3 regions of the Rahnella sp. CG8 genome follow, and region 3 is predicted to be linked to each of the others. Evidence: riboswitches for the same ligand, from Rfam matches in the RefSeq annotation. Region 3 holds a riboswitch; each other region holds the start of a gene.
What was found. A riboswitch is a leader RNA that binds a small molecule or an ion and turns the genes downstream of it on or off. The one in region 3 is predicted to bind thiamine pyrophosphate.
Positions count from the first base shown of each region.

Region 1: it holds a riboswitch for thiamine pyrophosphate, as region 3 does, so the genes downstream of both, thiB (thiamine ABC transporter substrate binding subunit) here and thiC (phosphomethylpyrimidine synthase ThiC) in region 3, are expected to answer to the same signal.
Region 2: it holds a riboswitch for thiamine pyrophosphate, as region 3 does, so the genes downstream of both, thiM (hydroxyethylthiazole kinase) here and thiC (phosphomethylpyrimidine synthase ThiC) in region 3, are expected to answer to the same signal.

Region 1 covers NZ_JABAED010000009.1:168,017-171,090, reverse strand. Annotated here, with positions in the region: gene thiP (thiamine/thiamine pyrophosphate ABC transporter permease ThiP) at 1-816, opposite strand, end outside; gene thiB (thiamine ABC transporter substrate binding subunit) at 792-1,775, opposite strand; TPP riboswitch at 1,819-1,948, opposite strand; gene sgrR (HTH-type transcriptional regulator SgrR) at 1,989-3,074, opposite strand, start outside.
Region 2 covers NZ_JABAED010000001.1:170,417-173,490, forward strand. Annotated here, with positions in the region: gene HGO41_RS00840 (DUF3313 domain-containing protein) at 1-551, opposite strand, end outside; gene HGO41_RS00845 (GNAT family N-acetyltransferase) at 691-1,125, opposite strand; TPP riboswitch at 1,279-1,377, shown strand; gene thiM (hydroxyethylthiazole kinase) at 1,412-2,221, shown strand; gene thiD (bifunctional hydroxymethylpyrimidine kinase/phosphomethylpyrimidine kinase) at 2,218-3,018, shown strand; gene HGO41_RS00860 (hypothetical protein) at 3,026-3,074, opposite strand, start outside.
Region 3 covers NZ_JABAED010000043.1:7,774-10,847, forward strand. Annotated here, with positions in the region: gene nudC (NAD(+) diphosphatase) at 1-191, opposite strand, end outside; gene HGO41_RS24245 (Rsd/AlgQ family anti-sigma factor) at 291-806, shown strand; TPP riboswitch at 880-1,006, shown strand; gene thiC (phosphomethylpyrimidine synthase ThiC) at 1,129-3,074, shown strand, end outside.

The DNA of each region.
Region 1 (3,074 bases), on a different contig from region 3:
TTGGCCCACCGGCAACGCCTGACTGAGTTTCTGACTGAGCAACACCAGCGCCAGGCAACAAAACAGCTGGATCAGGGCCAGCGTGGCGGCGCGGCTTAAATCGTAGTCGTAACTTAGCGCCTGATAAATGGCGAGTTCAATGGTCGTCGCCTGCGGACCGCCACCCAGTGAAAGCACCGTGGCGAAGCTGGCGAAACACAGCATAAAGATTAAGGCGGCGGCGGGGAATATCTGCCGGCGAATGGCAGGCCATTCCACAAAGCGGAATTGCTGCCAGATATTCATGCCGAGTTGTGCGGCGAGCTGGCGCTGCTCAACGGCGATATTTTCCAGTGCCTGCACTAAGAGCCGCGCTGCCAGCGGCAGATTGAAAAAGACGTGCGCCAGCAAAATGCCCTGTAAACCATACGGCGAGAAACGGTAATCCATGCCCAGCCAGCCGCAAATTTGCGCCAGCCAGCCCTGTCTTCCGTAGACACTGAGAATGCCAAACACCGCCACCAAAACCGGCAAGACCAGCGTCATCGCACATAAACGTAATAACAGCTGACGGCCGGGGAAACGGCGGCGGAACAAGGTGCGTGCCAGCAAAATTGCGGGCAGCACCGAGCAAAGCGCTGAAAGCAGCGCCTGCCAGAAAGTAAAGCAGATCACATGCCAGAGATAAGGATCGTGCCAGAGCGATGCGCCGCTTATCTGTGGCGCATGACGCCACAGAGAGCCTAAGGCCAGTACTGCCACCAGCAACATAGCCAGTGACGCGATGACGCCCGGCAACAGCCAGCGAGGGATCAATGGCTGACGGCGTTCTGCCATGCCTGGATCCATTGTGAACGATGAGTAGCGACATCCTGTGCGCTGTATTGCAGAGATTTGGCCGGAATCGTCAGTTGTTTAAAAGCGTCAGGCAGCGGGGTATTCACCACCGGATACATCCAGTTGCCGGTCGGGATCACTTTCTGGAAATCTTCCGTGGTGACGAACTTCATGAACTGTTCAGCAAGTTTCGGTTGCTTGCTGTTTGCCAGCTGGCCCGCCACTTCGACCTGCATGTAATGCCCTTCGGTAAAATCGGCTGCGGCGTAGTTATCTTTCTTCTCTTCGACAATATGGTATGCCGGAGAGGTGGTGTAGCTCAGCACCAGGTCGCTTTCACCTTTGAGGAATAAACCGTAAGCCTCGCTCCAGCCTTTAGTGACGGTGACAGTTTTCTTCGCCAGTTTTTCCCACGCTTGCGGCGCTTTATCGCCGTAGACTTTTTGCATCCACAGCATCAGGCCCAGACCCGGTGTACTGGTGCGTGGATCCTCATAAATCACTTTCCATTTCTGGTCGCTGTTGATCAGCTCATCGAGGCTTTTTGGCGGATTCTTCAGTTTATTTTTGTCGTAGACGAAGGCGAAATAACCGTAATCGTAAGGCACGAAAGTGCTGTCATTCCAGCCGCCCGGCACCGTCAGTCTGGCGTTGGTTTTCGGTGCTTTGGCGAATAAACCGGTTTGTTCAGCGGCCTGCAACAGGTTGTTATCCAGCCCCAGCACGATGTCGGCTTTGCTGTTTTTACCTTCCATCCGCAGACGGTTGAGCAAAGACACGCCATCTTCCAGCGCCACGTATTTCAGTTCGCAGCCGCATTGGGCTTCAAAGGCTTTTTTAATGGCGGGACCGGGGCCCCAGTCAGCAGAGAAAGAATCGTAGGTATAAACCGTCAAAACAGGTTTTGCCGCAAATGCAGGTGCAGAAAGTAACAGCAGGCAGGACAGTAATTTTTTCAACTTTGCGCTCCAAAAAAATGAAAGGGCAAAGGATTTTGAGTAAGCATCGCGCAGTCTCAAATCCCTCCGCCGGGATTAACCGGATCAGGTTCGACGGGTTTCAAATCTCAGCCAAACTTGCTCATGGCGTTTACATCGCAGCTTTAACAAGTCGGGCACCCCGTTGAGAACGGATGTCATTCTAGAGATTAACGGCGCGATGCGATAGTCCGATTAACTGTCCGGTGGGGCAAACCAGGCGGATTTAAAGTCGAACCAGCCGAGGGTGTTCATACGCACACCGCGCATACTGCGTTGCCCCTGTAGCACCAGCCAGTGATGGAACAGGGGATGGATCTGATGGCTGACCGTCTGTTTCTGGCTCCATTTCGCCATCGATAAATTCCCGGCGTGCCACAGGGCGGCATCGTCGTTCATCTCTTCGCTAAAGCAATGCTTTGCCAGCGGCAATTCGTAGAAATGCGCGAACAGTGAAAACTCCAGCGGCAGGGTGAAGTTGGCACTGCCGAGCCACAGATCACTTTTGGCATCGCCGCGGTGCCAGACTGCGTAATCCACTATCTGAATAATCAGTTCGATACCTTCTTCCGCCAGCAACGGGCGCAGGGCGTTGCAGATCGCCTGATGTTCGGAATGCTCGCCGTAAAATGTCAGCGTTACCTGCGTCAGGTTTTGCGGTTTGGGCGGACGTGGCCGGGGCGCTTTGTGATGCCAGCGTGGCAGCAGGCCATACGCAGGAGACCAGTAGCGCTGGTAAATCGGTTCGGCATTATTCAGTAAGGCGATGGGATTGAGTAAATCGCACAACCACTGGCGTGTTTCTTCTGATTGTCCGACCGGCGAACGCTGGTCAAATAACAGGAAATAGCAGCCTTCTTCAAGGCGACTTTCCAGCTCGCTTTTGCCTGATTCATCGGCCTGAAGCTGTACGCCGGAATGCACCAGCTCTTCACTCAGTTCCGGTAATACCCAGATATTCACCTCGTCGATCAGTGCCCGGAAGCCAAAATAATCGTCAAAGGCGCGGATGCGCAGCTGTGTTTTCAGATTACGCACCACGGCGTAAGGGCCGGTGCCGACCGGATGGCGGGCAAAATCAGGCAGTGACTGCCATTCCTGCGGCAGGATCATCGCGTGGATATTGCCAAATAACCACGGCAGCCAGCGGTCGGGTTCATTCAGGTGGATATCTATGACATTTGCCGTGGGCGTCGTGACTGATTTCAGGTTGCTGAACAGCGGATGCGATTTCAGGCGAATAAACGTGGCGATAATATCTGCCATCTCGAGTTCGCGACC
Region 2 (3,074 bases), on a different contig from region 3:
CGCACGACTTTGATCACCGGTTTGCCAGTACTGGCGTCGATCAGCTCACCTTCGAAATACACTTCAGTATCACGCGTGCGGTGGCCTGTCGCGGTTTGAGTACCGGCAATAACCAGCGCGACCGGGACGACTTCATAGAACTGCAAACCTTCTGCCGACGTGTTCACACCGGTGATCGCGCCTTTGAAAATCAATGTGCGCGGCCCTGCGTGATCTGTCAGTGGCAGGCGCTCTGCCAGTGCAGGTTTCATGCGGCTGTTGGCGTAATCCAGCACCCCCTGCAAGGTGGCTTTGTCGATCTGCGCCGTAGGCTGCGGTTCCGGGTAGAATTTAATCGGTTCGTATTTGATGTAAGAATAATTTTCTTTCTTAAACGAAGGATCGATCCAGCGCAGAACCGGATTTCCCCCAGCCGTTTTCACTTCCTTAAGGCCGGAATAATCGCCTAAAAAACCTGAGTATTTTTCCGTCTTGGTAATGTGGCTGGTACAACCGGCCAGGAACAGTGCGCCAGTCACTGCGGCGATCTGCATCAGTTTTATTGTTTTCATTCGTACCCTCGAAATATTTTAAGGAAGACCAAGTATGTATAGCACCGCTGCGGAATTTAACCTCTTAACGACAAAGAAAAATTGATATTCATCAGGATCGCGAAAATACGGTTCTGTGAGGTAATCATTTCTTCCTTAATTATTTTTTTGATGAATGAAACAAATAGTATTCACCTTTTGGACTGTCCCCCGTAGAGATGATGTTCCAGCCTTTTGACAGATAAAAAGCGACTGATTTTTTACTCTTTACTAAACATTTCAACGACCCCTGACGGGTAAACGTTTCTTCCGCAGCCTGAAGCAATGCTGAACCTGCGCCGGTTCCCTGATATTGCGGATCAACAAACAGGTTATGCAGGAAATTTTCCTGAGTGAAAATTGAGGCGAATCCCAGTAAATGTCCGTCACGTTCTGCCACCAGAATCGTCTCGCCGATCACTGCGCGGTCAAAATCTTCCAGCTGAAAATCGTCTTCCAGCCATGTCCAGGTATGCTTGCGTGAGGCCAGATACAACGTGCGTAAAAACGGGCGGTCTGCTTCTTCATAAGGACGGACAATAAGTGATGAGGACAAGTAAAACTCCTGAGGAAATTTTTCATCAACGTGTGTTGTTCATGTCTGTTTCCTGATACTGCCAGTGAAGCGGAGTGAGTTCAATTACGTTGGCTGATCGGTTTTTTTAACGCATTTCCTGATTGATCTTCTGACCTCCGCCGCCAATAATGTTCCCTTGACTCGGGGTGCCCGCTGCAAAGCAGGGCTGAGATTTTACCCGTATTACCTGATCTGGATTATGCCAGCGTAGGGAAGTCAGGTATCTCTCCTGATACCGCCTTCCTGAGTGCCGGTGGGGAGATTTATGAATACCCGACCTACCTTCTTGCCCGGCGCCTTAGCCGCCACTTCTCTGAAACGACTCCGCCTTTCAGCGCCGCTGGTTCACTGCCTGACCAACGACGTGGTGCAATCTTTTACCGCCAATGTCCTGCTTGCGCTGGGTGCATCTCCGGCGATGGTGGTTGATCCCGCCGAAGCGGCGCAATTTGGCGCCATTGCCGATGCCTTATTGGTGAACGTCGGCACGCTGACACATCCCCATGCCGATGCGATGCGGGCGGCTATTCACGCAGCCACTCAGGCCGGAAAGCCCTGGGTGCTGGATCCGGTTGCTGTCGGCGGCCTGAGCTGGCGTACAGAATTCTGTCGTGAAATCATCACACTTAAACCTGCCGCAATCCGCGGTAATGCCTCGGAAATCCTGGCTCTCAGCGGCCTCAGTGCGTCCGGGCGCGGCGTGGACAGCGGTGATGATTCCCTTTCTGCCTTACCTGCCGCACAGCAACTGGCGCGGGAGACCGGTGCGGTAGTGGCCGTGACGGGTGAAACCGATTACGTCACCGACGGGATGCGCAGTTGGGCGGTGGCTGGCGGACATCCGATGATGACCCGCGTGGTGGGTACCGGATGCGCATTATCTGCGGTGGTGGCGGCCTTTGTGGCTTTGCCGGGTGATCGCCTGGATAACGTGGCCGCCGCCTGCCGGGTGATGTCCTGTGCCGGCGAGCGCGCCTGTGCGGTCGTGAAGGGGCCGGGCAGTTTCACGCCTGAATACCTCGATAATCTGTATTTAATGGGCGAGGAATGGCTGAATGGCGAGGAAATACAATGAAACGTATTAATGCACTGACGATTGCAGGCACAGATCCGAGTGGCGGGGCGGGGATCCAGGCGGATTTGAAAACCTTCTCGGCGCTGGGTGCGTACGGCACCAGTGTGATCACCGCGCTGGTGGCGCAGAACACCCGTGGTGTGCAGTCGGTCTATAACATTGAGCCCGGTTTCGTTTCAGCGCAGCTCGATTCCGTACTGAGCGATGTGCGGATCGACAGTGCGAAAATCGGCATGCTGGCGAACAGTCAGATTGTGGAGGCGGTTGCGGAGCGACTCAGACATTATCAGCCGCCGTTTGTGGTGCTGGATACCGTGATGCTGGCGAAAAGTGGCGATCCGTTACTGCTGCCGGAGGCCGTGGATGCCGTGCGTCGTTTGCTGATCCCGCAGGCTTCCATTATTACGCCAAATCTGCCCGAAGCGGCGGCGTTACTGGACTGTGCGGTGGCGGCGAATGAAACCGAAATGCGTAAGCAGGGAGAAGCCTTACTGGCGATGGGATGTGGTGCCGTGCTGATGAAAGGGGGACATCTGAGTGATGAGGAAAGCCCTGACTGGTTGTTTGTGACCGGTTCCCGCGAGCGGTTTACTGCGCCGCGTGTGAATACCCGACATACTCATGGCACCGGTTGCACGCTGTCTGCCGCGCTGGCCGCGTTACGTCCGCGTCATCACAACTGGGCCGATACGGTACGCGAAGCCAAAGCCTATTTACAGCAGGCGCTGATGCAGGCCGACTCACTGGAAGTCGGCCACGGTATCGGGCCTGTGCATCATTTCCACCGCTGGTGGTAACCGCGGATTATGCCTGGTGCTGGGTTTCGCTCAGCGCCTGTTCAACCTGATGAAAT
Region 3 (3,074 bases):
TGGTTTGGCATCGTCTGACGAACCAGCCAGACAGGTTCGCCCTGCCATTCGCCGATCTGCCGCGCTGTTTTACCGGTCAGAGAAAATTGTGCGGCGCTGCCAAACGGCAGTTCACCCTCAGGCAGCCATAGCTTGCCTTCCTGGCTGATGATCCACCAACCGTTGTGTTGCTCAGTAATCTGTAATTCCATAATTGTTGTTGCATAACCTCGTCGGGACTGACAATCTGAGTAAGATATTTACATATTAGTAACTTTTGGTTACTTTTTTTGTCGCTCACGGAGTCAACCATGCTAAATCGTCTGGAAAGACTGACCCAACGCGTTGGTGGCAGTAATGAGTTAGTGGATCAATGGCTGCACGCACGCAAAGAACTGCTGGTTTCGTACTGCACTTTCGTCGGTCTGAAACCCAATAAAGAAAAACATACACCTTTGAATGAAAAGGCGCTGGACAGTTTTTGCCATCATCTGGTCGACTATCTTTCTGCCGGGCATTTTCATCTCTATCCACGCATCATTGAAGAAGTCGATGGCGCAGGCAGCCCGAAAAAAGTACAGGCGGCAAAAATCTACCCTGCTCTGGAGCTGAATACTGAAGCTATCATGGCTTTCCATGACAGTTACACAGAAACTGATATTGACGATGATAATGCTTTCGCGTTTCACTATGCATTATCGGATATCGGTGAGGCATTAGATGCCCGTTTTCAACTGGAAGATCAATTAATTATCATGGCTTTTGAGCCAGCCCCGGAGAGTGTGCCACCTTCGGAAAATGAACCTGATCTCGCCAGACCGGCTTAACACGTTGCCACAATAAAACCCTGCTCAGGGTTATGGTTTTACTTGTAGTTTAAAAAAACGCCTCCTATATTGAGGCTTCTTGTCGGAGTGCCTAGCGCATAATTTTCTGTTGAGAATTACGCCAGGCTGAGACCGTTAATTCGGGATCCGCGGAACCTGATCGGGTTAGTACCCGCGAAGGGAACAAGAGTAATGTTATGCGTTCAGCGCAATCAGGCATCTGCCTGCATAAGGCCGCCCGTGCTGCACCGCCCATTTTTACTCCTGCCGTAAACCTCCTGACAAGCAATTTTCCATCACGTTTTTTTGCGAGGAATTTGCTATGTCGAGTACCCAAAAACCCGTTATTTCTGAAAAGAAACCGTCAAATCGCCGTGAACAACGCGCGCAGGCACAATCGTTTATCGACAGCTTGCAGGGCGAAGCTTTCCCCAACTCCCGGCGTATTTATCTTGAAGCTGACCGCGAAGATATCCGCGTGCCGATGCGTGAAATCCAGCTCAGCCCGACGCTGGTCGGCGGCGGCAAAGACAATCCGCAGTTCGAAGAAAACGAAGCAATTCCTGTTTACGACACCGCCGGACCTTACGGTGATCCGGCGGCAGTTATCGACGTGCATACCGGTCTGGGAAAATTACGCGCCCGCTGGATAAACGAGCGTGCGGACACGCAGGAACTTTCACAGGTCAGTTCCGGTTTTACTCAGCAGCGGCTGGCGGATGACGGGCTGGACCACCTCCGCTTCGAACACCTGCCGCGCCCTCGCAAAGCCATTGCGGGTAAAAATGTCACGCAACTGCATTACGCCCGCAAAGGCATCATCACACCTGAGATGGAATTTATCGCCATTCGCGAAAATATGGGGCGTGAACGGATCCGCGGCGAGGTTCTGCGCCAGCAACATCCCGGCGAAAGCTTTGGCGCGCATCTGCCCGCCAGTATCACTGCAGAGTTTGTGCGACAGGAAGTGGCAGCCGGGCGCGCGATTATTCCCGCCAACATTAACCACCCTGAATCAGAGCCGATGATCATCGGGCGTAATTTCCTGGTGAAAGTGAACGCTAATATCGGCAACTCGGCGGTGACATCTTCCATCGAAGAAGAAGTGGAGAAACTGGTGTGGTCGACACGCTGGGGCGCGGACACCGTAATGGATCTCTCCACCGGACGTTATATACATGAAACCCGTGAATGGATCCTGCGTAACAGTCCGGTACCGATCGGCACCGTGCCGATTTATCAGGCCCTGGAAAAAGTGAACGGTGTGGCCGAAGATCTGAACTGGGAAATATTCCGCGATACATTGCTTGAACAGGCCGAGCAAGGCGTCGATTACTTCACCATTCACGCCGGTGTGTTGCTGCGTTATGTGCCGATGACCGCCAAACGCCTGACCGGGATCGTGTCGCGCGGCGGTTCGATCATGGCGAAATGGTGTCTGTCACATCATCGCGAAAGCTTCCTGTTTGAGCATTTCCGCGAGATCTGTGAAATCTGCGCCGCCTATGATGTCTCGCTTTCATTGGGCGACGGCCTGCGTCCGGGTTCGATTCAGGATGCCAATGACGAAGCGCAATTCGCCGAATTACGCACGCTGGGCGAACTGACCAAAATTGCCTGGGAATACGATGTTCAGGTGATGATCGAAGGTCCGGGACATGTGCCGATGCAGATGATCCGCCGCAACATGACCGAAGAACTCGAGCATTGTCACGAAGCCCCGTTCTATACCCTTGGTCCGCTGACTACCGATATCGCGCCGGGTTACGATCACTTTACGTCCGGTATTGGCGCCGCGATGATTGGCTGGTTTGGCTGCGCCATGCTCTGTTATGTCACGCCGAAAGAGCATCTGGGCCTGCCGAACAAAGAAGACGTTAAGCAGGGTTTGATTACCTACAAAATCGCAGCACATGCTGCCGATTTAGCTAAAGGCCATCCCGGTGCCCAAATCCGCGATAACGCCATGTCAAAAGCGCGTTTCGAATTCCGCTGGGAAGATCAGTTTAATCTGGCTCTCGATCCGGCAACGGCACGCGCCTACCACGATGAAACGCTGCCGCAGGAATCCGGCAAAGTTGCACACTTCTGCTCGATGTGTGGCCCGAAATTCTGCTCGATGAAAATCACTCAGGAAGTTCGCGATTACGCCGCTGCGCTTGAAGCCAAAGCCCAGCCAATAGAACTCGTTGAATCCGGTATGGCGCAGATGTCTGCCGAATTCCGTTCGCGCGGCGGTGAGCTTTATCACCCGGCCGATAACCTCAG